Regions from separate parts of the Adlercreutzia sp. St.1H8 genome, predicted to be linked through region 1. Evidence: predicted binding sites of a transcription regulator. Region 1 holds the regulator's gene; each other region holds the start of a gene.

Region 1 (9,966 bases):
GCGCGCCTTCCTCTCGTCCAGCCTCACCACGCTGCGCGCGCAGGCAAGCGGCAGGAACCCGGCCACGCCGAGCTCGGTGGCGTGGCGAATCACCTCGTCCATCTTGTCGCCCTTCGCCAGGCCCTGGACGAGCAGCACCTGCGGCCCCTCCTCCGGCGCGTCGAGGCGCCGCGCCACGCGCACCTCCAGCTGCCCGCCGTCGGAACGCACCACCTCGCACTCGAAGTAGTCGTACGCGGCGTCCACCACGGCCACGTGCTCGCCCGGCGCAAGCCGCAGCACGCGCGCATGGCGGGCGTCGCCCTCCGCCAGGCGCAGCGGGAACACCGCCTCAGGCTCGGCAGCGATCACCTGGTCATCGAGGAAGAACCGGTGCAGGGACATGGGGCCTTCTTTCCGCAGGCCGCTGGCGTAAGGGCGCCGCGGCAGGTCGGTAGTGGGACAAAAGCGCCCCGATGCGCAACGCGGGCATCGGGGCGCGGGTTCGCAGGCGCGAGGCAGGGCGCCCTTAGCGCGCTCGCCGGCCCGAAAGGCTGCTCGCCGGCATCGCCGCGCGCTGTGCGCCAGCCTAGATGGCGTCGCGCAGTTTCTGGAGGAACGAGCGGTTGTCGGCCACGTCCTCCCCCATCTCAACGGCCAGCTCCTCGAGCAGCTCGCGCTCGCGCTTGGAGAGCTTCTTGGGGATGACGACGTCCACGTGGGCGAACAGATCGCCACGCGCATCGCTGCGCAGACGCGGCATGCCGTGGCCCTTCACGCGGATGACCTGGCCGGCCTGGCACCCCTCGGGGATGCGCACCTCCACCTTCTCATCAGCCATGATGCCGTCGATCTCCACCTCGGCGCCGAGCGCCGCCTGGACCATGGGCACCGACACGCGGGCGTGCAGATCGTCCCCGTCGCGCTCGAAGAACTCATGGGGCTGGATGCGACAGGTGACGATGAGATCGCCCGCCGGCGCGCCCTGGATGCCGGCCTCGCCGAACTCGCTCACCCGCAGCTGCTGGCCGTCGCGGATCCCGGCGGGCACCTCCACGGTGACGCGCTGGCGGTCGGGCACGCGGCCCTGCCCCTCGCACTCGGGGCACGGGTTCTCGATGGTGGTGCCCATGCCGTGGCAGCGGGGGCAGGTGGTGGCCGACTGCATGTCGCCGAGGAAGGTGTGCTGCACGGTGACCACGCGGCCCTGGCCGTTGCACTCGGGGCAGGTGACTTCCTCGCCATCCGGGCCGAGGCCCGTGCCGTCGCAGTCGGGGCACGGCGCCAGGCGATCGTAGACGATCTCCTTCTTCACGCCGGCTGCCACCTCATCCAAAGTGAGCCGCAGGCCCACGCCCATGTCGCGACCGTTCTTGCGCACCTGGCGTCCACCGCCGGCCGCGCCGCCGAAGAAGGTGGAGAAGATGTCGCCCATGCCGCCGAAGCCGGCGCCGAACAGGTCCTCCAGGTCCACGTAGCCGCCGCCGTAGCCGCCCGCGCCTGCCGAAGCGGCGCCGGGGATGGTGCCGAAGCGGTCGTACTGGGCGCGCTTCTGCGCGTCGGAGAGCACGTCGTAGGCCTCGTTGAGCTCCTTGAACTGATCCTCGGCATCCGGCGCCTTGTTCACGTCGGGATGCAGCTCGCGCGCCTTGTGGCGGAACGCCTTCTTGATGTCGCTCTCCGACGCGTCACGGCTGACGCCGAGAATCTCGTACAAATCCTTGGCCATAGGACCGGTCTTTCCTTTCCTCGTAGGTCGCGCGCCAGCTACTCGTCCGAGAGCACGCGCTGCGCGGCGCGAACCGCGCGGATAACCAAGCTGTAGTCCATGCGGGTGGGGCCGATGACGGCCACCACCCCGGCGCCGTCGCCCCAGCCGTAGGGGCTGGCCACCACCGACACGCCCGCCAGTGCCTCTGCGCCGTTCTCCCGCCCGATGCGCACCGCGCAGGGCGCGCACGAACCGTCAAGGGCGTCGTCGAACACGTGGAGGAGCACCGTGTCGTCCTCAAGCGCCGACATGATGGGCGCAAGGGCCTGGGCCTGGGCAAACTCCGGCTTGCGCAGAAGCGAGCTCACGCCCACGCGGTGCGCGCGCCCAAGACCGGACTCCTGGACGCAGGCAGCCACCTCCTCGAGCACCAGGCGCACGAGCGGGTCGGCGAGCGCCTCGGGCACCGCCTCGTGGGCGGCGGCACGGGCCTCGGCGAGCGAGCGGCCGGCGAGCAGGCGGTTCAGCAGCTCCTGGATGCGGGCGAGCGTATCGGGCGCGACCGCGTCGGCGAAGGACACCTGGCGGTTGGCCACCTGGCCGTCCTCGGCCACGAGCACGATGAGCGCGCGGTGGTCGGAGAGCGACACGAGCGACACCTGGCGGATGCGTGCGGCCATGAGCGAGGGGGCCACCACCACCGACAGGCAGTCGGTGAGCCGCGCGAGCGCCGCCGAGGTCTGCTCCATGAGCGCATCGAGCTCGGTGGCGGTGGCGCGCAGCTGGTCGACCACGTCCTGGTGCGGCGCCTCCTCCCAGGCCAGGCCGCCGGAGAGCAGGTCATCGACGAAGGCGCGGTAGCCCGCGTCGGTGGGAACGCGCCCAGCGGAGGTATGGGGCTGGGTGATGTAGCCGGCGTCCTCAAGCGCCGAGAGGTCGTTGCGCACGGTGGCGGGGCTTACGCCGAGGGCGTAGCGCTCGGTAAGGGTGCGCGACCCCACGGGCAGCGCACGGGCCACGTACTCCTCGATGAGGGCGCTCAGCACGCGCTGACGGCGGTCTGAGAGCATGGGGCCTCCTTCCCTTCGAGCGTTCTCTCACATCCACGAGGAAGTATTCTAGCAGCCGACGCCAGCGAGTGCTAACTTTCAACGTAAGCGCCACAAAGGAAGCCGGGGGCGGGTGCCCGGCGCGCGCCCGTCACCCCTCCGCCAGCCCAAGCGCGCAGGTTTCGCCACGCGTTTCCGTCAAGAATAGAGGGTGTGCGCCGCTCGCCATCGCGCCAAGAGGGATCCGCGCTAGAGTGCCCGTCATCTTCCCAGGAAAAAGCCACGGATAACTTACCTGCGCCGCCATTTCGAACGCGAAACGAGCGCATATCCTCGAATTTTGGCAGAAACAACGCACCCCGACGGCATGGGCACCCCATCACCTCGACGAAGCCAGCGCGCTCGGGCAACGCGCCGCCGAGAAACGGCGGCCCGCGGGGGACCATACGGGTTTTTGGCCAATTTCGCCGCGCTTTACGCAGCGCTGAGGAGTCGCCAACGAAACAGCACGGCTACGACCTGGGAAAACGCCGACCCCTCTACGCGGCGCAGCACCCTAAAGGCGTCTTCTTAGCGTAAAGCACGCCGAAATTGGCCAGAAACCCGCAGCAAGCCGACGGCGGGCGAAGGGACGCCCGAAGGCAACCGCCCGCACCGTCCGCCGGACGCCAGGCGCCAGGCGCCGTCTGGGCGGCGCTGCGCAGAAGCCGCCCACGAGGCGGCGGACGGGTCGCCCCAGACGGCCAGCTGCAGCTGGTCTCCGCCTCGGGGCGGGAGTCCTGGTTCTGCCGCGGCAGCCCAGCCGGCTCCGTCCCATCCGGGCGCCACCCGGCCTCGGGCCGCCTGAAACTGATCGCCACCCAAGCGACCAGGAGGGACATCTCGGCGCGATGGGCCCAACCGCCCGCTGGACGTACCCGAAACGGGCCGCCCGGGGAAGCTACGGCAACCGGCTGCCCCCCCAAGGCGTCCGCGGTGGAGAGGCCATCGACTCTCCGGACGCAGGCAGCTGGCCCCACCACCGGCGAGGGCGACCGAGCCACTGCGAAGACGCCACCCGGCTGGCCGCGCCAGGCAGGATCGCCTGGCTGGCGGGCGACGCACCCACCTGCGACAAGCAGAGGCGACCGGTTGACGAACGGAGCGCCTCATCGCGGCGATTCGCCGCCATCCTCGGAGTTTCTGGCCAATTTCGCCACGTTTTACGCACCCGTCGAGAGACGCTGGCGTGGCCAGGCGACTGCGACCTGGGGAAACGCCAACCCTCTGTGCGGCGATAACAGCCAGAGTGCGTCCCGTTAGCGTAAAGCGTAATGAAATTGGCCAGAAACTCGTATTCGCCCGACAAAGAACGCAGCGCGACCGAAAGGCAAGCGGCCAGATCGCCCGCAAGGCATCACCCGATCAACCGAGACGAGGCTACGCCTGGGGCGAGGCAGCCGAAGCGAAAAGCGGCAGGGCCGCGGCTCCGCCCGACCGCAAACCGCCTCCCAGGGCAGCGCGGCGGCGCGACCGACGAAGGCGAAGCGGCAGCTCGCCCAGCCGCAGCAGAAAGGCCGCCCACCCGCCGAATCGCGACCTCCAGCTCAGCAGGACGCCCCAACCCGCCCCGTCCCGGCGCACCTCCCCCCGCGACAGGGCCGCCACAGCATGAGCGCGCAGGCGCAGAAGGCGGCGGGCGCCACGCTGGGGCCGCGCCCCCCCGCCCGAGGGGGGGCAAGCACCCGCCCGCGTTCCGCTACAGCATGAGCGCGCAGGCGTAGAAGGCGCCAAGCGCTACGTTGAGGCCGCAGATCTGCCCCATGGCGCCAACGCGCGCCGGCGGGGTCAGGGGGTTCTTGCGCATCCCCATCACGAGCGGGTAGGCGGCGGGCACCATGAACAGCACCACCACGAGTCCGCGCGGGAACCACACAGCCACGATGAGCGCGATGGCCGCCACCCACGCGTAGAGCAGCCCGTGGTAGAGGCGCCGCGCGCGCTCGCGCCCGAGCAGCACCGGCAAGGTCCGGCGCCCCGCCTCGACGTCCTTCTCGATGTCGCAGGTGTTGTTCGTCAGCATGATGAGCCCCACGCCGATGACGGTGGGCACGGCCCAGCCAAGCGCCAGCCAGCTGAACTCGCCGGAGAGCACCTGGTAGCAGGCAAGCGGAATGAGCCCGCCCATCACCACGCCGCTCACGACCTCGCCGATGGGCAGGTAGGAGATGGGGGTCTTTCCGCCGGAGTAGAGCACCACCACCACGGCGGCCCCGGCGGCAATGGCAAGCGGGATCCACCCCGCCTGCGCGATGACGTAGGTGCCGAGCAGGAAGGCGGCGACCAGAAGGCCGATGGCCAGCGCAAGGGCCGCGCGCGGGCTCACGTCGTTGTAGACGAGCACCGCGTCGCTCTCCTCCACGTTGTCCTCGGCCGAGTCGGCGCCCTTCACGTAGTCGAAGTAGTCGTTGAACGTGTTCACCGACGCCTGCATGAGAATGCAGATGACGAGCAGCACCGCCGCCATGAGCGGCGAGAAGCCCCCCTTCACGGCCGTCGTGGCGCCGGCGGCCACCATCACCGGCATGATGGCCGCCGGCCAGGTGTGGGGCGCGGCCAGCTGCCAGGCCATGCGGGGCGTGAGCGAGCGGCGCGCGGGGGCGGCGCCGGGTGCGGCAGGGGTCATCGGGTCACCTCGGATGCGAATCGAAAACGAGCACGGTGCCAGTATAAGGCCGGGAAGAAAAAAGCCGCCCCGCGAAGGCGGGGCGGCCGGGGTGCGCTTGGCGGGAACGGCGTGGCCGCTCAGCGAAAGGCAGCGCGGTCGCACATCGAAGGCGAGGAACGCCTCCGACAGGCGCCAGGCGCCAAGCACGCGGAACGAGCCAGGCGACCTAGTTGGTCAGCATCGCCGTGGTGATCTCCTGCTCAGAGGCAGCATCCGGGGTCCAGGTGTTGCCGTTCTTGGTGAAGCCGATGGTGATCTGGTCGGTCTCGGCAACCTCGACGCCGGCCAGGGCGTCCATCACGGTCTGGCCGAGCAGCTGGTTCAGCTCGTCCTTGCTCATGGCCTGCAGGCGGGCGGTGTCGGAGGCCAGGTCGGTGGCAGCCTGCTGCACGGCAGAGTTGTAGGCGGTGAAGCTCTTGCAGGTCAGCGTGACCTTGGCGGTAGCCTTGTTGCCGTCGACGGTCACCTCGTCGATCTTGTAGTCGAAGCCGTCGAGGTAGGTCTTCATGAACTCGACGCCGTCGATGCCGTAGGTGGCCAGCTCGTCGACGTCCATGTCGGCAGCCATCTCGGTCATGAACGCGTCATCCATGTTCTTGATCTGATCCAGCTCCTCGGTGAGGCTCTTGCGGATGACCTCCTCATCAGACGGGCCGCTGTTGCAGCCGGTCATGACGCCCAGCGTGAAGACGAGAAGCGCCGACGCGGAGACGGCGGCAAACACCTTCTTAAAGCTCATGAGCTCTTCCTTTCTGCTTATGTTCCCCTCCCGTGGGGATGCCTGAACTGACCTGCCCACCATAGACCAACATGCCTCACTAGGCAACTGAAAGGGCACGTCAGAGCCGAGAAATGTTTGCGACTTGTCGTTTATGCGACGCAGGCGGGCGAAAACGGGGCGCGCTAGCGTCAGCGCCAGAGAACCTGGATGGGATCGGCGAAGGCGGCGGAGAGCGCGGCCGGGTCGAAGCCGGCCAGTAGCTGCTCGGGGGAGGCCGGCTCGCAGGTGGGGGCAAGCCCCGTGATGCCGGCGATGTGGCCGACGGCGGCCTCGGGCGTCCCGAAGCGGGCGATGAGCTCGTCGAGCGCCGCGTCGCGGTCGCGCTTGGAGAGGCGCCGCCCGGCCTCGGCCACGACGAGCGGCACGTGGGCATAGGACGGCTCGGGCAGGCCGAGGAGACGCTGGAGGTGGATCTGCTGGGGCGTGGAGCACAGGAGGTCCACGCCACGCACCACGCTCGTCACCCCCTGGGCCGCGTCGTCCACCACGACGGCCAGCTGATAGGCGAAGGCGCCGTCCGAGCGGCGCACGAGGAAGTCGCCGCACTCACGTGCGAGGTCCTGGGCGTAGTCGCCCTGCACGAGATCATGGAAGGCCACCGTCTCATCGGGCACGCGCAGCCGCGTGGCCGGCGTGCGCCCGGCATCCCGCCGCGCGGCCCGCTCGGCGGGCGAAAGGCCCCGGCACGTGCCCGGGTACACCGGCTTCTCGCCGCGATGGGGCGCCGAGGCGGCGTGCAGGTCGGCCCGCGTGCAGTAGCAGGGATAGAGCAGCCCACGCGCGTCGAGCTGGTCAAGCGCGGCTTGATAGGCCTCGTCACGGTCGTGCTGGAAGTAGGGCCCGCGATCCCAGGTGAGCCCGAGGCGCTCGAAGTCGCGCTGCACGGCATCGACGAAGCCAGGCTTGGAGCGCTCGCGGTCGAGGTCCTCCACGCGCAGCACCACCTCGCCGCCCTGCGACTTGGCCACGAGCCACGCGCAGAGCGCGGCGAACACGTTGCCGGCGTGCATCCGCCCCGTCGGCGAGGGCGCGAACCGCCCGACGACGGGAGGGGTATGCGAGGCTTCAGCCATGGAGGTCCTTTCGAAAGTCACCGGGAAGGCCCTGCGCCCGCCCGACGGCGACCGCGGCGAGGTTGAGCCAAAGCGTCCGCGAGACCTTGGCTCGCGGACGCGACGCGTCGAGCGAAGGCCGTCGCCGGGCGGGCGCAGGGCGGGCGACGGTTCAGGTGCCGGCGACGCTACTTCCGTCGGTCATCGACGTGCTTCGCCTTGCCGATGGCGCGCTCGATGCCGCCCGGCTCCACGAGGCGCACCACCGGGGTGACCAGCAGCACGTTGCGCAGGCGGTCGGTGACGTCGCGCGTGAAGGCGCTCATCTCGTCGAAGGAGTCGCTGAACGCCTCCGGCTTGATCTCCACCTCCACGGTCATGCGGTCGAGCCCGCTGTCGTTGTCCACGATGATGCGGTAGTGCGGCGTGAGCGTGTCGATGCGCCCGATCACGTCCTCCACCTGGCTCGGGAACACGTTGGTGCCGCGGATGATGAGCATGTCGTCGCTGCGGGAACGCACCTTCTCCATGCGGGCGAGGGTACGCCCGCAGGCACACGGCTCGGTGATGACGCGCGTGAGGTCGTGGGTGCGGTAGCGCAGCACGGGGATGCCGCGCTTGCCGAGCGGCGTGAGCACGAGCTCGCCCATCTCGCCCTCGCCCACCGGCTCGCCGGTGGCGGGATCCACCACCTCCCAGAGGAAGTGATCCTCGGCGATGTGCTGCTGGTCGCGGTGGGCCAAACACTCGCCGGAGACGCCCGGCCCCATGACCTCGGTGAGCCCGTAGTTGTCGGTGCAGGTGATGTGCATGCGCGACTCGATCTCGGCCTTGAGGTGCGGCGGGCACGGCTCGCCGCCGAAGAGGCCGCGCTCCAAGGTGGACGACGCCCAGTCGTAGCCGAGCCTCTCCCCCACCTCGCAGATGTGCATGGCATACGACGGCGTGGCGATGAGGGTGGTGGTGCCGTAGTCCTCGATCATCTGGATGTGGCGCTCGGTGTTGCCGGCCCCGGCGGGGATCATCATGCCGCCGATGCGCTGGATGCCGTAGTGCAGGCCGAAGCCGCCGGTGAACATGCCGTAGCCAAACGCCATCTGCACGCGGTCGGCCGCCGTCACGCCGGCCATCTGCGCCAGGCGCGCGATGCACTCGCTCCACACCTCCATGTCGGCGGCGGTGTAGCCCACCACGATGGGCTTGCCCGTGGTGCCCGACGAGGCGTGCATCTCCACGATCTCGTCCATGGGCACGGCGAACATGCCGAAGGGGAACGTCTCGCGCAGCGCGGACTTGTCGGTGAAGGGCAGGCGCCGCACGTCGTCAAGGGTCTTGATGTCGGCTGGCGTGACGCCGAGGGCGTCCATCTGGTCGCGATACCACGGCACGCGGGCATAGGTGTAGCCGACCTGCTCGATGAGCTTGGCCAGCTGGATGGCGCGGATGCGCTCGCGCGAGGTGCACTCCACCTCGGGCAGGTAGATGGGCAGCGCGGAGAAGTCTATCTCGTCGGCTGGGGGCATCGGGGTTCCCACGGCAACCTCCTACAGGGTGACGCCCGCCAGGGCGCAGCTCAGCTCTTCCTGGCCCACCAGGGCGATGTCCGCGTCAGCGAGGGCGGCCTCGGCGGCGGCGATGTCCTTCACGGACAGCGCGATGTAGGTAGACGCCAGCGAGTAGCAGTAGACGACGTTGATGCCGTGGTCGGCGCAGACGGCCATGACGTGGCGCAGCTCGCCGGGGGTGTCGTCCAGGCGTGCGCAGAGCACCTCGCTCGCCCGGGCCGCGGCGCCGCGTTCGGCGAGCAGCGCGAGGGCCTCATCGGGCTTGTCCACGATGAAGCGCACGATGCCGTACTCGCCGGTGTCGCCGGCGCAGAAGCCGCGCACCTGGATGCCGGCCTGGGCAAACGCGTCGAGCGTGCGCACGAGGTGGCCCGGGCGGCTCTCGACGAAGACGCTGATCTGGGTGATGCTCATGCTAGCGCTCCCCCTCCCTCTCGCAGATGAAGGCGCGCCCGGCCCGCAGGGCGGCCAGGTTCGCCTCGACGGTCTTGGCCGGCACGCGGGCGGCCACGGTGGACTCCCAGGCCTCGGCCGGGAAGTCGAGCCGCGCCGAGAGCGCGCCGAGCAGCACCACGTTGGAGGTCTTGGCATTGCCGGCCTCGCGCGCGATGGCGGCGGCGGGCACGAGCAGCGCGCCGGCGTCGAGCAGGTCCGCCCGCGCGCGAGCGGGCATGGCCGCCTTGCCCGTGAGCACCGGCAGCGGCTTGATGGCCTCGTCGTTGACGATGAGCGCGCCGCCCTCGGCGAGGAACGGCAGGTTGCGCAGGGCCTCGGTGGTCTCGAAGGACACGATCACGTCGGCCCGTCCCAGGTCGGCCACCATCGAGCCCACCGACTCGCCCACGCGCACCACCGTGGTGACGGCGCCGCCGCGCTGGGCCATGCCGTGGATCTCGGACACCTTCACGTCAAGCCCGGCGGCAAGCGCCGCGTGGGCCAGCAGGTCGGCCGCCAGGATGGTGCCCTGGCCGCCCACGCCGCAGAGAAGGATGGTCTTGGTCGTATCGCCCATGGTTCCTCCTTAGTCCTGCGCGATGGCTTCGAAGCGGCAGTACTGGGCGCACTGGCCGCAGCCGATGCAGAGCGCCGGGTCGATGGAGGCGAGCCCCGCCTCCGGATCGC
Region 2 (9,966 bases), 870 kb from region 1:
CAACCTGACGCTCACCTATACCGTGCTGGTGGTGGGCCTGCAGTTCACCATGACCCCGCTCAACACCTGGGGCGTCAACTCCCTGGATAACAGCGTCATCCAGCATGCGCAGGGCGTGTCCAACACGCTCAACCAGGTGGCGGCGTCCATCGGCACGGCGGTTCTCGTCTCCATCTCGGCCCTTGCCCCGATGGTGGCGCCCCAGGCCGCGCCGCTTGAGCAGAGCTACCTGGGCGACCACATGGCCTTCATCGCCACCTTCGCCCTCATGTGCGTGGCGGGCCTGGTCATCCTGTTCCTCGTGCGCGACCGCAAGGGGGCGCCGGCCACGGCGGCCGAGCGCGGCCAGGAGCCCGTCGACTACTCCGCCGGCTTCGACGGCGTGACGGTGGATGCCACGCGCGGCGAGCGCCTCGACCCCGAGCGCGTCTACGTGGCCGCAGACGTGATGAACCGCCAGCCCGTGTGCGCGAGCGCCGGCGACACGATGGCCGAGGTCATCCGCCTCATGGCCGCCAACGAGACGAGCGGGCTTCCCGTGGTGGACGGCGCCGGCGCGCTGGTGGGCTTCGTGTCCGACGGCGACGTGGCCAACTACCTGGGCAAGACCGAGATCTCGGTGGTGGACAGCACGCTCAACCTGTACCGCTACGTGGACGATACCAAGACCATGGATCGCCTGCGTGCGCTGCTGGCCCTCAACGTGATGGACGTGGCCACCCACCGCGTGGTGTCGGTGAGCGCGGACACGCCGGTGGACGAGGTGTGCCAGCTGTTCGCCAGCAAGCGCATCAAGAAGGTGCCTGTGGTGGACGCCGAGGGCAAGCTCGTGGGCGCCCTCAGCCGTCGCAACATCATCCGCTCGCTGGCCGAGACCATCGATCTGATGGAGAAGTAGACCGCGCCTGCTTCGCGCGCCGTGAGGGGCCGCTCGGGATTCGTCCCGGGCGGCCCCTCGCGTAACAGGCGGGCAAGCGGTCGGGGCGCGGTGTGCGACGCGCGCGGTCGGCTGGGGTACGGGTGGCTGCGGCGGCGGGCTGGGGCGCGGCACGCGGACGGTCGGGGCGCGGTGCGCTGCGGCGATGGGCAAGCGGCTGCGGCGGGCGCGGTGTGCTGCAGCGGCGGGCAAGCGGCTGGGACGCGACGCGCGCGGTCGGTTGGGGCGCGGCGCGCGGGCGGCGGGCGCTGCGGCGGGCGCGGGTACTGGTGCGCGCTGGGATTCCGCGTGAAATGGCCAAAAATGGCGGTCTGACGACAAGAACGGCCCCTCGAAGCGCCTTCCCCGGAGCGCAGGAGACTTGATGGTGAGAAGCGTTCGACGCCGACCTGGGGTTTTGCCGCGGCAGCTCGGCTTCTTCCCGCCGCCTGCGTCGTCAGACCGTCATTTTTGGCCACTTTGTCTCTGATTTCTGGCGCAGCGCAGTCTCGCGAGTGTTTCACGTGAAACAACAGCCCGCCCTGGGCCTCAGCGCGATCCGCGCTCGCCCCCTTGCGATCCCGCAACCCCGAAAGGGCCCACGACCCTCACGCCCCCGCGATCCCCATGCCCCGCGACCCCGCGACTTCACAACCCCACGAGGGCCCACGCCCCCCACGTCCCCGCGGCCCCCATGCCTCCACCTTCCCTCGCGCGCTGCTCACACCCCCCCCCTATGCCCCGCCCCCTCACGTCCCGCGGCCCCCACGCCCTCACGGCCCCCGCGACTCCCACCCCCCTCTCTCACGCGTAGTCCGCCCTCCCTCCCCCTCACGCCCCCCCGTGCCCCCACGCCCCCCGTGCCCCCACGCCCCCCACGCCCCGCGACCCCCGCGACTCCCACGCCCCGCGACCCCCCACGCCCCCGCGCTTCCTCGCGATCCCCGCCCCCGTGCCCCCGCCCCCGGCTCCTCATCGATCATAGGGAAAACTTGATAGGTATTGACTTAGGTTTTCTTCTCCTTACAATGTGCTATTAGCAAACGAGCAAGGAGAGTGCTAACGCGGTCTTGCGGGGCGGAAACGATTCCGTGGCGCTTCGTGGCGCCGCGGGCGCGCGGCCGCAGCCGGGCCCTAGGCTCGACGGCGGCGCCTGTCGACGCCCGCCGCGACTGCGCTCGGCTGCCAAGACCGACGCCTGCTGCAGTCGCCCCAGCTGACGGCGCGCTCCTCGCACCATCTCTGACAGGAAAGAAGGAACACAAGCATGCGCAAGTTCAAAACCGAGAGCAAGAAGCTGCTCGACCTCATGATCAACTCCATCTACACCAACCGCGAGATCTTCCTGCGCGAGCTCATCTCCAACGCCTCGGACGCGGTGGACAAGCTCTACTTCCGCAGCCTCACGGATGACTCCGTGCAGATCAACCGCGCCGACCTGGCCATCACCGTGGCCTTCGACGAGGTCGCGCGCACCATCACCGTGTCGGACAACGGCATCGGCATGACCAAGGACGACCTGGACAAGAACCTCGGCACCATCGCCCACTCCGACTCCTACGAGTTCAAGGCCGCCAACGCCAAGAACGAGCCGGGCGAGGAGAAGGGCCTCGACGATATGACCGACGTGGACATCATCGGCCAGTTCGGCGTGGGCTTCTACTCCGCGTTCATGGTGGGCAAGAAGGTGCGCGTCGTCTCGCGCGCCTACGGGTCTGACGAGGCCTGGGCCTGGGAGAGCGACGGGGTGGAGGGCTACGCCATCGAGGCTGCCGAGCGCGCCGGCCACGGCACCGACGTCATCATCTACCTGAAGGACGACGCCGGCGACGAGACCTACGGCGAGTACGCCACCGAGTACGGCCTGACCGACCTCATCAAGCGCTACAGCAACTACGTGCGCTATCCCATCCAGATGGAGGTCACCAAGAGCCGCATGAAGCCGCGCCCGGCGGACGCCGATGACGAGTATATGCCCGAGTTCGAGAACTACACCGAGGTGGAGACCGTCAACTCCATGGTGCCCATCTGGAAGCGTAAGGGCTCCGAGGTGTCCCAGGAAGAGTACAACGAGTTCTACAAGACCGACTTCCATGACTACGAGGACCCTGCCCGCACCATCACCGTGCACGCCGAGGGCACGCTCAACTACGACGCGCTGCTGTTCGTGCCGTCTCACGCGCCGTTCGACCTGTACACCAAGGAGTACAAGAAGGGCCTGGCCCTCTACAGCTCCAACGTCCTCATCATGGACAAGTGCGAGGACCTGGTGCCGGACTACTTCAACTTCGTGCGCGGCGTGGTTGACTCGGCCGACCTGACCCTTAACATCTCCCGCGAGACGCTCCAGCACAACGGCCAGCTGCGCGCCATCGCCCGTCGTCTGGAAAAGAAGGTCAAGGCCGACCTGGCCGCCCTGCGCGACGACGACCGCGAGGCCTACGACAAGTTCTTCGAGCAGTTCGGCCGCACGCTCAAGTTCGGCGTCTACTCCAGCTACGGCATGGCCAAGGACACCCTGGCCGACCTTCTGCTGTTCTACTCGGCCAAGCAGAAGAAGATGATCACCCTCGACGAGTACCTGGCCGACGCCCCGGCCGACCAGGAGTCCATCTTCTTCGCCGCCGGCGAGGGCCTGGAGCACCTGGCCAAGATGCCCATCGTCACCACGGTGCTGGCCAAGGGCTACGACGTGCTGCTATGCACCGAGAACGTCGACGAGTTCTGCATGATGGCGCTCGGCGACTACGCTCGGAAGGACAGTGACGAGGAGAAGTCCTTCCCCCTCAAGAACGTGGGCAGCGAGGACCTGGGGCTGACCACCGAGGAGGAGAAGAAGGAGGCCGCCGAGGCCACCGAGGAGAACCGCGAGCTGTTCGACGTGATGGCCGAGGCCCTGGGCGGCCGTGTGGAGAAGGTGGTCGTGTCCACGCGTCTCACCGACGCGCCGGTGGTGCTGACCACCGAGGGCGCCGTGTCGCTCCAGATGGCGCAGATGCTCAAGAACGCGCCGGGTGCCGAGGATGCCCCCAAGAGCCAGGTGGTGCTGGAGGTCAACCCCAAGAGCCCCGTCTTCGACACGCTCAAGGCGGCTCACGCCGCAGGCGATGACGCCAAGGTGCGCACGTACACGGAGATCCTGTTCGACCAGGCGCTTCTGGTGGAGGGCCTGCCCATCGAGGATCCCATCGCCTTCTCCCAGGCGGTCACCGCGCTCATGAAATAGGGGAGAATCCCCGTTTATTCGCCGAGGGCGCCTCCTGCGGGAGGCGCCCTCGCGTATGCTAGGGCTTCCGCTTGCCGCCGGATAGTTGACATGATCTAATATATGACACTATTCTATGTGTGCCATAGTAAACTATAAGCCCAAGGCAATAGGGGAGCGCCGCAGGAGGCGCGGCCGCGGGGGAGAGAAAGGAAGCCCTCATGACGCTCAGCAGAAGAACCTTCGTGAAGGTGGCCGGCGTGTCCGCCGCCACGCTTGCCCTGGGAGGCCTGGCGGCCTGCTCCGATGGCGGCGAGAAGGCCGACGCCCCGGGCGACGCGCCCGCTCAGGCCGGCCCCCAGGACGAGGCGTTCATGAGCGAGGGCAAGGGCGAGCACCTGGTGTGCGCCGTCACCGGCAAGCTCATCAAGATCGCGCCGGCCATCATCGCCCAGCAGAAGGGCTTCTTCGCCGAGGAGGAGTGCGACGTCGAGTTCCAGACCATCGCGCTGGCTGACGCCATGGCCTCCATGTCGGTCAACCGCCTGGACATCGACTTGTTCGGCGTCGTGCCGGCCTGCTCCTACGTGTCCCAAGGCGCCGAGATCTACGTCTTCGGCGGCACCATCCTCAACGGGTCGGAGATGCTCTCCACCGAGGCCTTCGACCGCGAGCTCAAGACGGCCGAGGACTTCCGCGGCCTGCGCATCAACTGCTCGCGCGAGGAGACCGGCCAGATGGCCCTCAAGAACTATCTGCAGGAGGCCGGCCTCACTCTGGGCGAGGACGTGTTCTTCGAGTACGTCGACAACAACACCACCGCCATGGAGGGCCTGCGCTCGGGCCAGTGCGACCTGTTCGTCACGAACAACGCCATGGGCTATTCGCTCGGCGTCGATGGCATCAAGGTGGCCGGCATCGTGCGCGACGTGACGGGCGACTACCCCTGCTGCCGCCAGAACTGCTCGGCGGAGGCCTACACGTCCAAGTACCTGTCGCTCGTCGACTTCGAGGTGGCCATCCTGCGCGGCTACGACTACTACCTCAACAACAAAGACGAGGTCATCCAGATGCTCTGCGACTACTCGAGCCAGGAGCCGGACTACGTGGAGGCCGCCATGTACGGCACCGACGCGTACCGCAACGTGATGAACCTCTCGCCCGACCCGCACACCAAGGACGTCAAGCAGTTCTACAAGGCGCTCCAGAACATCAACGAGATCGATCCCGACTCACCCTATGACATGGAGCCCTACGCGGTGTCCGGCATCTACCGCAAGGCCCTCGACATCCTGCTCGACCGCGAGCCGGACAACGAGACGTACAAGGCACTCGACGCCGAGTTCGCCAAGAACAACGACTAGGAGCGACGGCCCGCCACCGCACGGGCCGCTTCGGCGCGGACGCCCGCGGAGGCGTCCGCGCGCCTTCGGACGGAAAGGAAGCAGAGGAGGAAGATGGGAGCGCTCGTTCTCGATGATGTGTGCTTCGCCTACGAGGATGACCTGAGCGTCCGGCGCCGGCGAAGGGGAAAGGGCACCGAGCCTGCGAGCCTTGTTCTCAAGCACCTGGATCTGACGGTGGCCGACGGCGAGTTCCTCTGCCTGGTGGGACATTCCGGCTGTGGGAAGACCACGCTCCTGCGCACGCTCGCCGGCCTGCAGCGGCCCACGTCCGGCTCGCTTTCCATCGACGGAAAGCCGCTCGACGGCCCGGGGCTCGATCGCTCGGTGGTGTTCCAGAACTACTCGCTGTTCCCGTGGATGACGGCGCTCAAGAACGTGGAGTTCGGCGTGCGCCAGGCCTCCGTCGAGCTGGGGCGCGGCCTGACCAAGGCGCAGATAACCGAGGTCTCGCGCGAGTACCTGGCCAAGGTGTCCATGGCCGACGCGGCCGATCTGCACCCCTACCAGCTGTCGGGCGGCATGCAGCAGCGCGTGGCCATCGCCCGCGCGCTCGCCATGGACACGGAGATCCTCCTGTTCGACGAGCCCTTCGGCGCGCTGGACGTGCGCACGCGCCGCGAGCTGCAGGCCCTCATGAACCGCCTGTGGATGCAGGAGGATCGTGACCGCAAGAAGACAGCCGTCTTCGTCACCCATGACATCGACGAGGCGCTGCTGCTGGCCGACCGCATCGTGTTCATGAGCGGTGGCCGGTTCTTGGCCGACATCCCGGTGGCCGCCGCGCGCCCGCGCGATCCGGAGGACTTCCTGCGCCGCCCCGCCGTGCGCCTCATCCAAGACGAGCTTCTCGGGCTGTTCTACGATGCGGAGGAGACGAGGCGGGATGTGGCCGAGCGCGAGCTGGTCTTTGGCGAGGGGGGTGTCCTATGAGACGGATAGCCGTCGAGTTCGCCGTCGCCCACGTGCTGATGGCAGCGCTCGTGGGCGTGGTGCTGCTCATGCCCGATGCGCGCAAGGTGTATCCCTGCGACGCGTTCCTCGTGGCCATCGCGCTCATCGAGGCGGCCTACCTGCTCGCGCTCTTCCGCGGCCGGCGCCTCGATCCGATGCCCTCGGGGTCGTCCGACATCGTGTGCGCCGTGTGGGTGCTTCTGCTTGTGTGGGAGCTCGCGTCCACGAAGCTCGGGGTGGCCCACAGCGTGCTCATCCCGTCGCCGGAGAACGTGTTCTACGTATTCGAGCGCTCGGGCCCGGAGCTGTGGGGCAACGTGGTCTCGTCACTCGAGCTGCTGGTGACCGGGTATGTGCTCGGCACGGTGCTCGGCGTGTTCCTCGGCATCGTGGTGGGGTGGGTGCCGCGCCTGCGCGCGATGTTCTACCCCATCGCCAACGTGCTCGCGCCCATCCCGTCGGTCATCTTCACGCCGTTCCTCGTCATCCTCATGCCGACGTACCGCTGGGCGGCCATCATGGTCATCCTGCTGGGCGTGTTCTGGCCGCAGTTCCTGTCGATGATCCTGCGCGTGGGCTCGCTGCCCGCCGCCATCACCGACAACGCCCGCGTGCTCAAGGTGAGCAGCTGGACGATGATCACCAAGGTCATCCTTCCGTTCATCGTGCCGGACGTGCTCGGGAACATGCGGGTGTCGCTGACCACCGGCTTTCTCATGCTCATGTACGCCGAGAGCTTCGGCGCGAAGTCGGGCATCGGCTACTGGATATCCAACGCCAACGTGTTCGCCAACTACGCGAACATCGTGGCGGGCGTCATCACCTGCGGCATGACGGTGACGGCGCTCAACTACTTGACGGCATGGGCGCAGAAGCGCTTCACCACCTGGCGGTAAGGGGCCGGCGCGGCCCGCAGAGAGAGGGAGAGACATGAACCAGGAAACCAAGGCGCTTATTGACCGTGTGTTCGACGAGGGGTCGCGCGGCGCTTCCCAGCCCCGCGAGGTCATCATCGCGCTGCTCGAGCTCGATCCGGCGTCGGAGGAGGTGGCCTACCTCAAGGAGCGCGCTGCCGAGCTGGCCCACCTGGCCACGGGTAACAGCGCGTCCATCGCGGGGGCCATCGGCGTGGATCTGTGCAGCTGCGACATGAACTGCAAGTTCTGCTCCTTCGGCACGGCCTGGGGCCTGGTGGAGGAGGACGTGATCTACTCCAAGGAGGAGATCATCGAGCTGGTGCGCGAGTACGTGGAGGCGGGCGTCACCACCATCACCCTGCGCTCGACGGAATTCTACGACCTGAACGTGCTCTCCGAGTGGCTCGCCGACATCCGCGCGGCGGTGCCGGGCAGCTATCTCATCAACCTCAACGTGGGTGAGATGAGCCCGGCCATGGCCGAGGCCGCCTACCAGGCCGGCGCCACGAGCGCCTACCACGTGGTGCGCATGCGCGAGGGCATCGACACTCCCTTCGACGTGGGTCTGCGCTGGCAGACCATCGACGCCATCAGCAACTCGCCGCTGCGTTGGCTGACCTGCGTGGAGCCTTTGGGCGTGGAGCACACCAACGAGGAGATAGCCGACCGCATCCTGGAGAACCTGGCCCACCGCCCCTATGCCATGAGCGTGATGGCCCGCGTCAACGTGCCGGGCACGCCCTTCGAGGGCATGGAGGCCATCAGCGAGGAGCGCATGCTGCACCTGCTGGCAACGCTGCGCCTGGTGGTGGGCACCAAGGTGCGCAGCTGCGGCATGCATCCGGCCACGCCCGCCGCGCTCTATGCCGGCGCCAGCAGCTTTACCGTCGAGCGTGGCGCCAACCCGCGTGACACCTCGTTCAACACCGAGGTCTGGCGCGGGTTCACCGTGGAGGAAGCCAAGGCGCTCATCGAGGAGGCAGGGTTCGTCTGCCGCTCCGAGAACCCCGACCCGCGCTTCCCCGCCGAGGGAAAGCCGTGGTGGAAGGTGGGAGACCCAGCCGATTACGTGATGCCCGATCCCACCGGGCCGTGCTGCGGGAAGCACAGCTAGGGCGGCGCGCGACGCTGGATTGGCGAGGGGCCCGGTCGAAGTCGACCGGGCCCCTCGCGTGTGGGCGTCGCCGGGGCGCGACGCTGGCGGCGGCTGGGCGCGAGGGCGCGGGACGCCTGGGGCCGTGCGCGGCGGCTGGGCGCCCGCGCGGGCGCCCTACGCGTAGTAGCGCGACGGGCCCTCCCAGACCTTCCAGTCGCACTCGGCGTAGAGCTCGCGGCACTGCCCGACGGAGTACCCGCGGAGGGTCTCGGTGGTGGTGTCGCGGGGCGAGGTGCCGCGCTCGGCCCAGATGACGTTGGCGCCGGCTTGGGCGCACAGCTGGCTGGGCTCGTGGGTGCAGTTTCCGCGGATGTCCGGGCCGGTGGCCAGCGCGATGGCGCCCGCGTAGGTGGCCAGGCGGCCGTAGCTGATGTTGCCGTACTTCGAGAACGCCGTGTTCGGGATGGTGTTGCGCCGCATGGCGCCGCTGAAGCCCACCTCCAGGCTGCGGGCCAGCAGGATGAGGTCGGCCAGCTCGTCGGGCGTGTGCTCCGGCCCGATGGGCTCGATGCAGTTGCCTACCACCAGGCCCGCCTCCTTCGCCGCCTCGATGGTGGCGATGCGCGCGTCGCGGTCGCAGCGGGTGTAGGTGCCTTCGCCCAGGCGCATGACGTGGTAGGCGCCGGCCACGCCCGCGGCCTTGAGCTCGCGCGCGTAGGCCAGGTCGAAGTCGGCGATGTTCGCCACGATGGGGATGTCGCGGGTGAGCACGCCGCGCACCGCGTCCACCACCTCCAGGAAGCGCTCCTGGTCGTAGCGGGCGGTGGTCACCAGGTACAGCGCGTTCACCCCGTCAGCATCGAAGGTGCGCGCCTCGTCGAGGATGCGCTCAAGCGGCAGCTCGGTCTTACGGCGGAAGATGCCGGCGCTCGCGGCGAACGAGCAGAACGCGCAGTCGCAGGGGCACGGCGAGGCGTCGAGTCCGATGTGGCTGTGGATCTCGGCGTAGCCGTCGTTGAGCGACTCCGTGAAGGTGCGCCCGGCCTGCTGGATGGCGAAGGCCTCGGGGGAGAGGTTCTCCACGGACAGCAGCGCGATGATCTCGGCGCGGTCAAGCAGCGTGCCGTCCTGGGCCTTCTCGATGATACTGAGGATGTTCTTGTCCATGACGCCCTCCTAATTCACCGCGTGGAGCGAGAATACCTCCGCGTCGGTCGCCTCGGCGATGACCTCGCGCGGGTTCAGGAAGGCCAGCTCCAGGAAGAAGCCCATGCCGGCCAGGGTGGCGCCGGTGCCTTCGATCATCTTCACCACGGCGCGCACGGTGCCGCCGGTGGCCACCAGGTCGTCCACGATGAGCACCACGTCGTCGGGCGTGAGCGCGTCCTGGTGAATCTCCAGCGCGTCGCTGCCGTACTCGAGCTCGTAGGTGGCCGCGTAGGTGGCGCGCGGGAGCTTGCCCGGCTTGCGGGCGG
Region 3 (9,966 bases), 1.1 Mb from region 1:
ATATCCAGTGGTACGGCGATACGCGCAAGAACAAGGAGCCCACGGCTGCCAAGGTGGTCAAGGTGGACGACTTCGAGGTGGTGCTCGACTTGAACCATCCCCTGGCGGGGCGCGACGTCGTGTACGTAGTGAGGGTGGTCGCCGAGGGCGAGGCAGGCGCGACTCAGGTGGACGTGCTGCTCGACGAGCTTCGAAGGCAAGTCGAGGCGCAGGTCGGGAGGCGGATCGCAGACGTCTGATGCGGTGCTTCCCGCAGGTGCGCCGGCTGAGGGCAGGAAGGGGTGTTCCCGTGGAGATCAACCAGCTGCGCTTCTTTCTCGCCTCGTGCGAGGGGGCGAGCTTCGCGAAGGCCGCGGAGGCGACGGGCACGTCGCGGCAGGCCGTCAGCAACTCGGTGAGGAGCCTTGAGTCCGAGATGGGCGTCCAGCTCTTCGAGCGCAAGCACAACCAGATGCGGCTCACGGCGGAGGGCGAGCGGTTCGCGCGCCGGGCGCAGCGGGTCATCAGTCTCGTCGACGACCTCTACAACGAGGAGGCCGACGGCCGTGATGAGCTGGTCTTGGGGCTTGACTCCTTCGTGATCGGCTCGATGACGGATCCCTTCGACTCGCTCATCGAATACGCCTCGGCGGAGGGCGGCTGCTTCGTCCGCGTGGCTCAAGATCCCTTCGAGTCCATGAAGGAGATGCTGCTCAACGGCAGGCGCGACCTGCTCATCCTGCGCTCGCTCTCCAGCTCCTTCGACGGCTGCGCCGCCGTGCCCCTGCGCTCGGCCAAACTGGGTCTCATCGTGAGCGGGGACGATCCGCTGGCGGCACGCGATGCACTCGGCATCGAGGACGTCCGCGGCCGGACCCTCATCGTCCCCAATGGTTCGCGGCAGCGCTACAAGGCGTTCTTCGACGCGCTTGCCGCCGAGGGGCGCGGCCCCAAGGTAAGCTACGTCGACAACTCGGCCATGGCGCTTGCGGCCATCAAGAAGACCAAGGGGGTGGGCATGACCGACTTCGACGGCCCTCCCGAGAGAACGGCGATCGGCGGATGCTTCAAGATCCCGTTCGCCGGGGAGGCGGAGAACGTGCGCGACTGCGCGGTCTACCCGCTCGATAGCCCGAAGAAGGATCAGATCACCCATTTTGTCCGCTGGCTTCAGGATGAGGCCCGCTTCCTCAAGTGGCACCCTTCGGTGCCCATCTCATAGCGCCGGCTCCCCTGATGGCCTCATTACCTTTCGGGTAAGGTCATGAGCTATATTCCGCGCGCTATCGAGTCGTTGGTTGAGCAAACTGCGAGCGAGTACGCGGTGCTGCTGGTGACCGGCCCTCGTCAGGTGGGAAATCGACCCTGCTCGCCCAAGAAGACGGCGTCGCCCAGCCGTTCGATGACAAAAAGCTTCGGGGTCCTTGACCGCGCATCGGTTCCCCGGGGGACGGGCGCTATCATCTGCGTGGCCGAGAGGGTCAGCGCCCTCGACGGCGACACCCTGGTGATCCCCGCCGGCTTGCTGTAGCGAGGGCGCCCGCTCGCGTCCTATCCCACCAGCATCGGCACCAGGTAGAGCAGGGCCACCACGACGCAGGCCGCGGCCACCACGATCTTCCACAGGCGGTACTCGCGATCCATCTTCGCGGCTTCCTGCGCGTCGGGCACGTCGGCGGCGCCGGGCAGCGCCTCGGCCACCGACACCGGCTCGGGCTTGCCGTAGCGGCTCTGGCAGGCGAAGAACACCACGAGCCCGATCACGCACCACAGGGCGCCCACTACCAAGGGCTCGGTGCCCAGCTGGCTCATCATGACGGCGTAGATGACGATGGACACCGGCACGCCCACGGCTACGCCCGGTACGCGGAAGGGACGCGCCAGATCGGGCATGCGTCGACGCAGCCCCAGGGCCGCCGCGATGCCGATGATGTAGTAGAACAGGTCGGCGAACAGCGACAGCGACGCGATGAAGTCCAGCGTGGAGGTGGCCACGAGCAGGATGGACAGCGCCCCGAGCGCGATGATGGCCACGTACGGCGTGCGGAAGCGCGGGTGCACCTTCGCGAACACGCGGGGCATGGCGCCGTCGCGGGCCATGGTGAACAAATAGCGCGGCGGCACGGCGATCGACGCGTTGAGCGTGGAGAAGTCGCCGCCGAAGGCCACGCCGAGGGCCAGCAGCAGAAGCGGCAGCCCCAGGATGCCGGCCGACACCATGGCCTCGGCGTAGGGGGCGGCCGCGTCGGCCAGGCCGGGGATGGCGTCCACCGGCGTGATGCCCACGAGGAACCACTGGAAGGCCCCGTTCACGGCGAAGATGATGAAGGGCGCGAGCTTCAGCGCCCGCGGGATGTTGACGGAGGGGTAGCGGATCTCCTCGCCCATGCCGCAGCAGGTCTCGAAGCCGGCGAAGCACCACCAGATCATGGCCACGGCGGCGATGAACCCGAAGGCGTCCAGGGAGCCCAGGAAGTCCGGCGTCGTCACGAAGGTGGGCAGGCTCACCTCGGGGATCATCGTGAGGAACCAGATGACGGCCACGCCCCAGAAGAAGAACATGAACCCGTTCTGCAGACGGCCGGTGATCTGCACGCCGCGCACGTTGGTGACGATGAACAGCAGGAGCGCCGCGCAGGCGAGCACCACGTCGGGCACGGGCAGCTCCACGCCCACGGCCAGGAAGATGGTCTTGAAGTAGTAGGCGAAGGCGAGCGACTCGCCGCCGGTGACGGCCACGAGCGAGATGATGAAGTTCCAGCCGGCGAGCATCCCCAGGGGACGTCCGAGCCCGAGGCCCGCGTACTGGTAGGTGCCCCCGGCGTAGGGGAGCGCCGCTCCCATCTCGGCGTAGAGCAGCGCCGGGTAGATGGACACGAGCATGGCCACCAGCGTGGCGATGATGACCGCTGGGCCCATGAGTCCCACGATGTTGCCGCCCGTGGTGAACAGGCCCACGCCGATGACGGTGCCCACGGTGATGGTGATGGCCTCGCGCAGGCCGAACTGCCGGCGCAGCGACGGCGCGGAGGCGGAGGGGTCGTTGTCATCGTAAGGTGCGCTCATGGCGGCTCCTCTCTGAAACCGCGGAGTAGGAGGCTCGCGGTGACGGAACATGCCCAGAAACTATAGCGCTCTACTGTAGTAAAGTAAAGGAGGAGGCGGCCGATTGGGGATCCTGGGACGATAGGGGTGGAGGAGGCTGCAAGGCGGAATGCTTCGCTGCGCTCTGCCATTTGAGGCGGGGGCTCGAGCGGGCAGTCGTCTTTCCTCGCCCTGCGGATCGCCCATCTCCCATGTACGCATAATATGTGTGGGGGGCGCCCTCGGCGAGCTGGCGTCTTAGCACTTGTTTGACAGGAATGCTAGGATGATTCCGAGCAACAGAGAGAGCTTGAAGCTCCGCGAGAAACGAGGCGAGCATGTCATTCGAGAAGTTCACCGACAAGGCCCGCAAGGTGCTGGTCCTGGCGCAGGACGAGGCACGCGGGCTCCACCAGCCCTACGTGGGCACCGAGCACATCCTGCTCGGGCTCATCCAGGAGAAGGACGGCCTGGCGGCCCAGGCCCTCGCGCGCCTGAACGTCGGCTACGAGGGCGTCGTCCAGACCATCCGCCAGGTGGTCTCCATCGACGAGGAGGCCGATGTCTCCGGGCACCTCCAATTCACCCCGCGCGTCAAGCGCGTGTTGGAGAACTCCCTGCGCGAGGCCATGCAGATGGGCCAGTCCTACATCTCCACCGAGCACCTGCTGCTCGGTATCGTCCGCGAGGGCGAGGGCACCGCGCTCGAGGTGCTCGGTCGCATGGGCGTCACCGGCGACGACGTGCGCGCGGCCTTGAACGACCTGGTGGGCCAGAGCGCCGTCTACGCCGGCCGCGGCGGGTTCGACCCGACGGGGGCCGGCTCGGACTCCATGCTCAAGGAGTTCGGCACCGACCTCACCAAGAAGGCCCGTGACGGCCAGCTCGACCCCGTCATCGGCCGCGCGGCCGAGATCGAGCGCGTCATGCAGATCCTGTCGCGCCGCCAGAAGAACAACCCGCTCATCCTGGGCGAGCCCGGCGTGGGCAAGACCGCCATCGCCGAGGGGCTGGCCCAGCTCATCGTGGCCAACCAGGTGCCCGACCTGCTGCGCAACAAGCGCCTCATCACGCTCGACGTGTCGGCGCTCGTGGCCGGCTCCAAGTACCGCGGCGAGTTCGAGGAGCGCCTGAAGAAGGTCATCAAGGAGGTCATGGACGCCGGCGACGTGCTGCTGTTCATCGACGAGATCCACACCATCATCGGCGCTGGCTCGGCCGAGGGCTCCATCGACGCGGCCGCCATCCTGAAGCCCCCGCTGTCGCGCGGCGAGATCCAGATCATCGGCGCTACCACGCTCGAGGAGTACCGCAAGCACCTGGAGAAGGACTCCGCCCTCGAGCGCCGCTTCCAGCCGCTCACGGTCAACGAGCCCAACGAGGAGCAGGCCATCCGCATCATGGAGGGGCTGCGCGACCGCTACGAGGCCCATCACCAGGTGCGCTTCACCGAGGAGGCCATCCAGGCCGCCGTCACGCTCTCCGAGCGCTACATCCAGGACCGCTACCTGCCCGATAAGGCCATCGACGTGCTCGACGAGGCCGGCGCCCGCATGCGCATCCGCAACATGACGCTGCCCAAGGAGCTGCGCGACCTCGACGACGAGCTGCGGCGCATCCGCGGCGAGAAGGACGCCGCCATCGCCGATCAGAACTTCGAGCGCGCCGCCCAGCTGCGCGACGAGGAGGCCCAGCTCAAGACCAAGCGCGAGGAGGCCGAGAAGCAGTGGGCCGAGGACTCCTCCAAGACCATCCAGCAGGTCACGCTTGAGGACATCGCGGACGTGGTGTCCATGTCCACCGGCGTGCCCGTCTCCAACCTCACCGAGGCTGAGACGGAGAAGCTCCTGCGCATGGAGGGCGTGCTTCACGAGCGCGTCATCGGCCAGGACGAGGCCGTGACCGCGCTCTCCAAGGCCATTCGCCGCTCGCGCAGCGGCCTCAAGGATCCCAAGCGCCCCGCCGGCTCGTTCATCTTCCTCGGCCCCTCGGGCGTGGGCAAGACCGAGCTCTCCAAGGCGCTCGCCGAGTTCCTGTTCAACTCCGAGGACGCGCTCTTGTCCTTCGACATGTCCGAGTACATGGAGAAGCACGCCGTGTCGCGCCTGATCGGCAGCCCTCCGGGCTACGTGGGCTTCGACGAGGGCGGCCAGCTGACCAAGGCCGTGCGCCAGCGCCCCTACTCGGTGGTGCTCTTCGACGAGATCGAGAAGGCGCATCCGGACGTGTTCAACATCCTCCTGCAGATCCTCGAGGAGGGACGCCTCACCGACGCCCAGGGCCGCACCGTGGACTTCCGCAACACCGTCATCATCATGACGTCGAACGTGGGTGCGCGCGACATCGCGCAGACCACGACGCTCGGCTTCTCCGCCAGCGAGGGCAGCGGCCTTTCCGACAAGGAGATCAAGTCCCGCGTCATGTCGGAGATGAAGAAGCTGTTCCGGCCGGAGTTCCTCAACCGCATCGACGAGATCATCGTGTTCAAGTCGCTGACCGAGGAGCAGATCGCCCAGATCGTCGAGCTCATGGTGGCCGACCTGCGCGACCGCATGATCGCCCAGAACATGTCCATCAACCTCGACGAGGCCGCCATCAAGCTCATCGCCAAGGAGGGCACCGACACCACCTTCGGCGCCCGCCCGCTGCGCCGTGCCATCCAGCGCCTGCTGGAGGATCCGCTCTCCGAGCAGATCCTCGAGGGCCGCTGGACGAGCGGCAGCGTGGTGGACGTCACGGCGGTCGACGGCGAGCTCGTGTTCAACGAGGGCACCGGCTCCATCCCGGCGCCCCGCAAGCGCGATTCCATCGCCCGCGACGCCGAGCTGCTGCTCACCAACTTCGACCTGGGCCATGCCGGCTCGCGCCCTGCGCCCGCCGGCTCGCTCACCGGGGGCGCCGCCGACTAGCCGACGCGCCCGTCCGCCTGGAATGCCGAGGGCCCCGGGGACACGCCCCCGGGGCCCTTCTTGCGTGTTTGGGCCGCGCTGGGCCTAGCAGGCGATGCGGTCGAGCACCTCGATCTTGCGTTTCACCTGGTCGACGATGATGCCGATGCGCCGCTCGGGAATGTTGGGGTTCTTCCCCAGGATGGCGGCCACGGCCTCGGGGAACCCGTCGAGGGCCGCCGCGTCGAGCCAGCCGAAGTAGCCCTCGAACAGCGCCACCTGCTCGGCGGGCTTCATGCCGTCGCGCTTGAACGGCTTGGCGCGGTACAGGAAGTCGCCCGGCACCTCCAGCAGCTCCGCGTCCGACCAGAGGCACGATCCGGTGTCGAACACCGGGGTCAGGCCCGTGACCTCGAGCGTCTCCACGTTGCGGATGACGCCGAAGTTGCGGTAGTGCCTGTCGCGGTTGGCCAGCACGAAGTCGCAGGCGAACATCTTGGCCAGCTGGGTCATCACTTCGTCGGCGTCCAGGCCGAAGTCGGCGCAGCGGCGCACGTAGAACTGGAGGTCGGACAGGTTGTTGGGCTGCTTCACGTTGCGGATGACGTCCCAGCCGGCCACGAGCTCCTCGTCGTCGCCCAGGAGGTTGCCGCAGGCGGAGTACACGCGGCGGCCGTCCTCGAACAGCCAGTAGGGGGTGAACTCGCCCGGCTCCATGAGGCGGCGGTGCAGCTCGGTGGCGATCACCTCGTTGTAGGGCTCCTGGTTGACGAAGCCGATGCCCGACTTCAGCAACACGCGCTGCCCGTCGATGATCTTCCACTTCTTGAGCAGGTCGCCGCCGAGCGTGCTGTTGGGCGACGAGAGGCTCACCCGCGCGTAGTCGGGTGCGTCGGGCGACGACCCCTGGGAGTCCTGCCCCAAGGTGAGGAACCCCAGGTCATCGGTGAAGTCGTTGTCGAAGAAGTTGACGGCGTCCCAGGTCTTGGGGTCGTCCTCGTCGTTGAGCCAGTAGCGGTCGGAGAGCGACAGCCCGAAGCTCCGCTCAGCCAGCACGAGCGTGCTGTCGAGCCGCAGGTTCTCGAGCAGGCGCTTGACGTGGGCGCGCGAGGCGGGGATGGCGCGATGGTGCCACCAGTAGTTCACCTGGTGCTTGGAGATTTCGCCGTGGCGGTCGGCCAGGCCCACCGGCGCGGCGTCGAGGTTCTCCGTGCGCGTGACGCGCACGGCCTTGTGCTCGTCCAGGTCGTACTCGAAGGCCAGCACGGGCGTGTTCTTGTTCATGAGCACGTAGCGAGCCACCGCCATCGCTTGCCACCGCCTTCCCGGTTCGTCGGCCTTTGTCGCATTATACGGGATGGGGGAGCGAGCTCGGGCGCGGGCCGCCGTCCTGCTCTATACTAGACGCGACCGACAAACCACCAGGGGGTAGCCCAATGTCCAAGACCATCGATCCCATCTTCGAGCCGGCGGTGCTGCGCGCACCGGAGCTGCTGCTTGACGGCCTCGACTTCGACGCGCTCAGCCAGGTGAACTGCGGGCTGCAGGGCAAGGTGGACAAGAACCCCCAGACGGCGGCCATCATCCTGGCCGGCGGCACGGGCGAGCGCTTCGGCAAGGAAGGCGGCAAGCAGCTGGTGGAGATTGCCGGCAAGCCCATCCTCACCTGGTCGGCCGAGGCCTTCGACGCCGTGGGTGACGTGGGGCTCATCGTCATCGTGTGCCCGGAGGAGCGCATGCGCGAGTACCTCTCCCGCGCCATCGACCCGTTCCCCTTCGTCACGCCCGTCGTCATGGCGCCGGCGGGCTCCATCCGCCAGGAGTCGGCGTTCTCGGGCCTGGAGTATGTGGGCGACGACTACGAGTACGTGGTGCTGCACGACGGCGCCCGTCCGCTCATCTCGCCCGACCTCATCCTCCATACCATCAACACGGTGAAGGGGAACTTCGACTGCGACGGCGCCGTGGTGGCGCATCCGGCCGTCGACACCCTCAAGGTGGTGGAGAACGGCGTCATCATGGGCACGCCCGACCGCTCGGTGTTCTGGAACGCTCAGACGCCCCAGGTGTTCCGCACGGGCATCTACCGCCGCGCCCACGCGAGCGCGCTCTCTGACGGCTTTGTGGGCACCGACGACTCGGCGCTCATCGAGCGGCTTGGCGGTCGCGTGCTCGTGGTGGAGGGCAAGCGCGACAACATCAAGCTCACGGTGCCGGAGGACTACGTGCTTTTGGCCAGCGCCGTGCGCACCATGTTCCTGAGGGACGCCGAGGGGGTCAGCCATGGCGAGTAGTGCGAACGCGGTTGGCGCGGATGCGGGCGCCGGCTCCGGCTCCGGCGCCTCGGCGGTTCCCGCGGCCCTGCGCGGACTGCGCACGGGCCTTGGCTACGACGTGCACGCCTTCGCCGAGGGGCGCCGCCTCATCCTGGGCGGCGTGGACATCCCGCACGTGCGCGGGCTCGACGGCCACTCAGACGCCGACGTGCTGGCCCACGCCATCGCCGATGCGCTGCTCGGCGCCGTGCGCGGGGGCGACATCGGCAAGCTGTTCCCCGACACCGACCCGGCCTACAAGGACGCCGACTCGCTCAAGCTGCTGGCCGCCGTGGCCGCCTTCGTGCGCGAGCAGGGCTTCGAGATCCTCGACGTAGACAGCGTCATCGCCGCCCAGGCGCCCAAGCTCTCGCCCTACCGTGACCAGATGCGCGCCAACCTGGCTGCTGCCATGGGCCTGTCGGCAGAAAACGTGGGCGTGAAGGCCACCACCACCGAGCGCCTCGGCTTCGAGGGCCGCGAGGAGGGCATCTCCGCCACCGCCACCTGCCTCGTGTGCCGCCTCTAGCCCGGTTCCCTCGAGCCTGGGCGGCAAAGGGGCCCCTTCCCTGCGAGAAATGACGGCTTTGCATTGTCGCTCGCTTCCGGGCTGGCGGTTCGCCCCGCGTTTCCCCAGGTCGCGAAAGCGTCCCGCAGGCTTGTGGCGTGATGGGGGTCGCCTCGCGCCCGAGAAATCATGCAGAACCGTCATTTCTCGCAGAAAACGCCCTCTATTTCTGCCCGTGTCAACTTGCCGGCCGGCAGGGCGGGCGGGGACGGGCGCCCCTTTCGCCGCACTGCCGCCCCGGCCGCCCGTCCCGATCCTGCTCGGCGCCGCCCCAGTCCGACTCGGCCGCCCCGCCGCCCTGCCGGCCGCCCGTCCCGATCCTGCTCGGCGCGCTCCGCTGCCTTCTCCGAAAAAAATCCGCCTCCGCCCGCACATTTCGCGTCGCTGCGGCGTATTACGGGTGAAGGGCCTTTCAACCGAGATGATGAGGGAGCGTTCGTGGACAACCGGGAGTATCGCGCCGCCGTCGACGCCTATGGCGACATGGTGTACCGCATCGCGCTCAACCAGACGCGCAGCGCGGCCGATGCCGACGACGTCACTCAGACGGTGTTCATGAGGCTCTACGCCAAGCCGCCGGCCGATGCCGAGGGCGATCGGCTCAAGCACTGGCTCATCCGCGTGACGGCGAACGAGTGCAAGAGCCTGTGGCGCTCGGCATGGCGTCGGCGCGTGAGCCTGCAGGAGGTCACCGACGAGCATCTGCCGCCCGCCTTCGACGAGCCCGACCATGAGCGCCTCTACGACGCCCTGGCCGCGCTGCCGGAGAAGTGCCGCATCGTCGTGCACCTCTTCTACTTCGAGGGCTACGGCACGCGCGAGATCGCGGAGGTGCTCGGCATCAGGGAGCCCACGGTGCGCACCCGACTCACTCGGGCACGGAAACTGTTGAGACAGCAGCTGAAGGAGGCGTGGGATGACGACGAGCAACCAGAGCCGGTACCGAGCCATGATGGAAGAGGTACGTGCCCCTGCTGAGCTGCTGGGAAAGGTTAAGGGCATTCCCATGGAGAAGACGAAGAAGGCGCCGACGCTGGCGCTGAGGTACGCGACGGTGGCGATGGCCGCGCTCATCGGGACGTTCGCGGTGAGCAACGGCGTGTGCTACGCCGCCACGGGCGAGACGTGGGTG

Evidence for each region. The regulator HrcA, encoded in region 1, represses chaperone genes, less so after heat shock. The targets are predictions, from matches to a motif close to TNTTAGCANNCNNNNNNNNNGNNTGCTAANA.
Region 2: a site for HrcA is predicted at 1,951-1,981, ahead of htpG (molecular chaperone HtpG). Genes of this name have one in related genera too.
Region 3: a site for HrcA is predicted at 3,320-3,350, ahead of AC6I0Y_RS09505 (ATP-dependent Clp protease ATP-binding subunit). Genes of this name have one in related genera too.

The regions. Positions count from the first base shown of each region.
Region 1 is NZ_AP039376.1:1,321,310-1,331,275, reverse strand. It holds gene AC6I0Y_RS05030 (RsmE family RNA methyltransferase) at 1-384, opposite strand, end outside; gene dnaJ (molecular chaperone DnaJ) at 569-1,708, opposite strand; gene hrcA (heat-inducible transcriptional repressor HrcA) at 1,747-2,760, opposite strand; gene AC6I0Y_RS05015 (prenyltransferase) at 4,478-5,404, opposite strand; gene AC6I0Y_RS05010 (hypothetical protein) at 5,613-6,185, opposite strand; gene gluQRS (tRNA glutamyl-Q(34) synthetase GluQRS) at 6,356-7,300, opposite strand; gene AC6I0Y_RS05000 (phenylacetate--CoA ligase family protein) at 7,468-8,814, opposite strand; gene AC6I0Y_RS04995 (ACT domain-containing protein) at 8,824-9,258, opposite strand; gene AC6I0Y_RS04990 (indolepyruvate oxidoreductase subunit beta) at 9,260-9,856, opposite strand; gene AC6I0Y_RS04985 (thiamine pyrophosphate-dependent enzyme) at 9,866-9,966, opposite strand, start outside.
Region 2 is NZ_AP039376.1:446,521-456,486, forward strand. It holds gene AC6I0Y_RS01475 (DHA2 family efflux MFS transporter permease subunit) at 1-898, shown strand, start outside; gene htpG (molecular chaperone HtpG) at 2,184-4,142, shown strand; gene AC6I0Y_RS01485 (ABC transporter substrate-binding protein) at 4,343-5,485, shown strand; gene AC6I0Y_RS01490 (ABC transporter ATP-binding protein) at 5,579-6,457, shown strand; gene AC6I0Y_RS01495 (ABC transporter permease) at 6,454-7,374, shown strand; gene AC6I0Y_RS01500 (biotin synthase BioB) at 7,409-8,509, shown strand; gene AC6I0Y_RS01505 (radical SAM protein) at 8,666-9,658, opposite strand; gene AC6I0Y_RS01510 (adenine phosphoribosyltransferase) at 9,668-9,966, opposite strand, start outside.
Region 3 is NZ_AP039376.1:2,396,748-2,406,713, reverse strand. It holds gene AC6I0Y_RS09525 (FKBP-type peptidyl-prolyl cis-trans isomerase) at 1-239, shown strand, start outside; gene AC6I0Y_RS09520 (LysR family transcriptional regulator) at 290-1,201, shown strand; gene AC6I0Y_RS09515 (hypothetical protein) at 1,244-1,510, shown strand; gene AC6I0Y_RS09510 (APC family permease) at 1,531-3,045, opposite strand; gene AC6I0Y_RS09505 (ATP-dependent Clp protease ATP-binding subunit) at 3,402-5,972, shown strand; gene AC6I0Y_RS09500 (HipA domain-containing protein) at 6,057-7,259, opposite strand; gene ispD (2-C-methyl-D-erythritol 4-phosphate cytidylyltransferase) at 7,388-8,245, shown strand; gene ispF (2-C-methyl-D-erythritol 2,4-cyclodiphosphate synthase) at 8,235-8,795, shown strand; gene AC6I0Y_RS09485 (RNA polymerase sigma factor) at 9,273-9,812, shown strand; gene AC6I0Y_RS09480 (hypothetical protein) at 9,751-9,966, shown strand, end outside.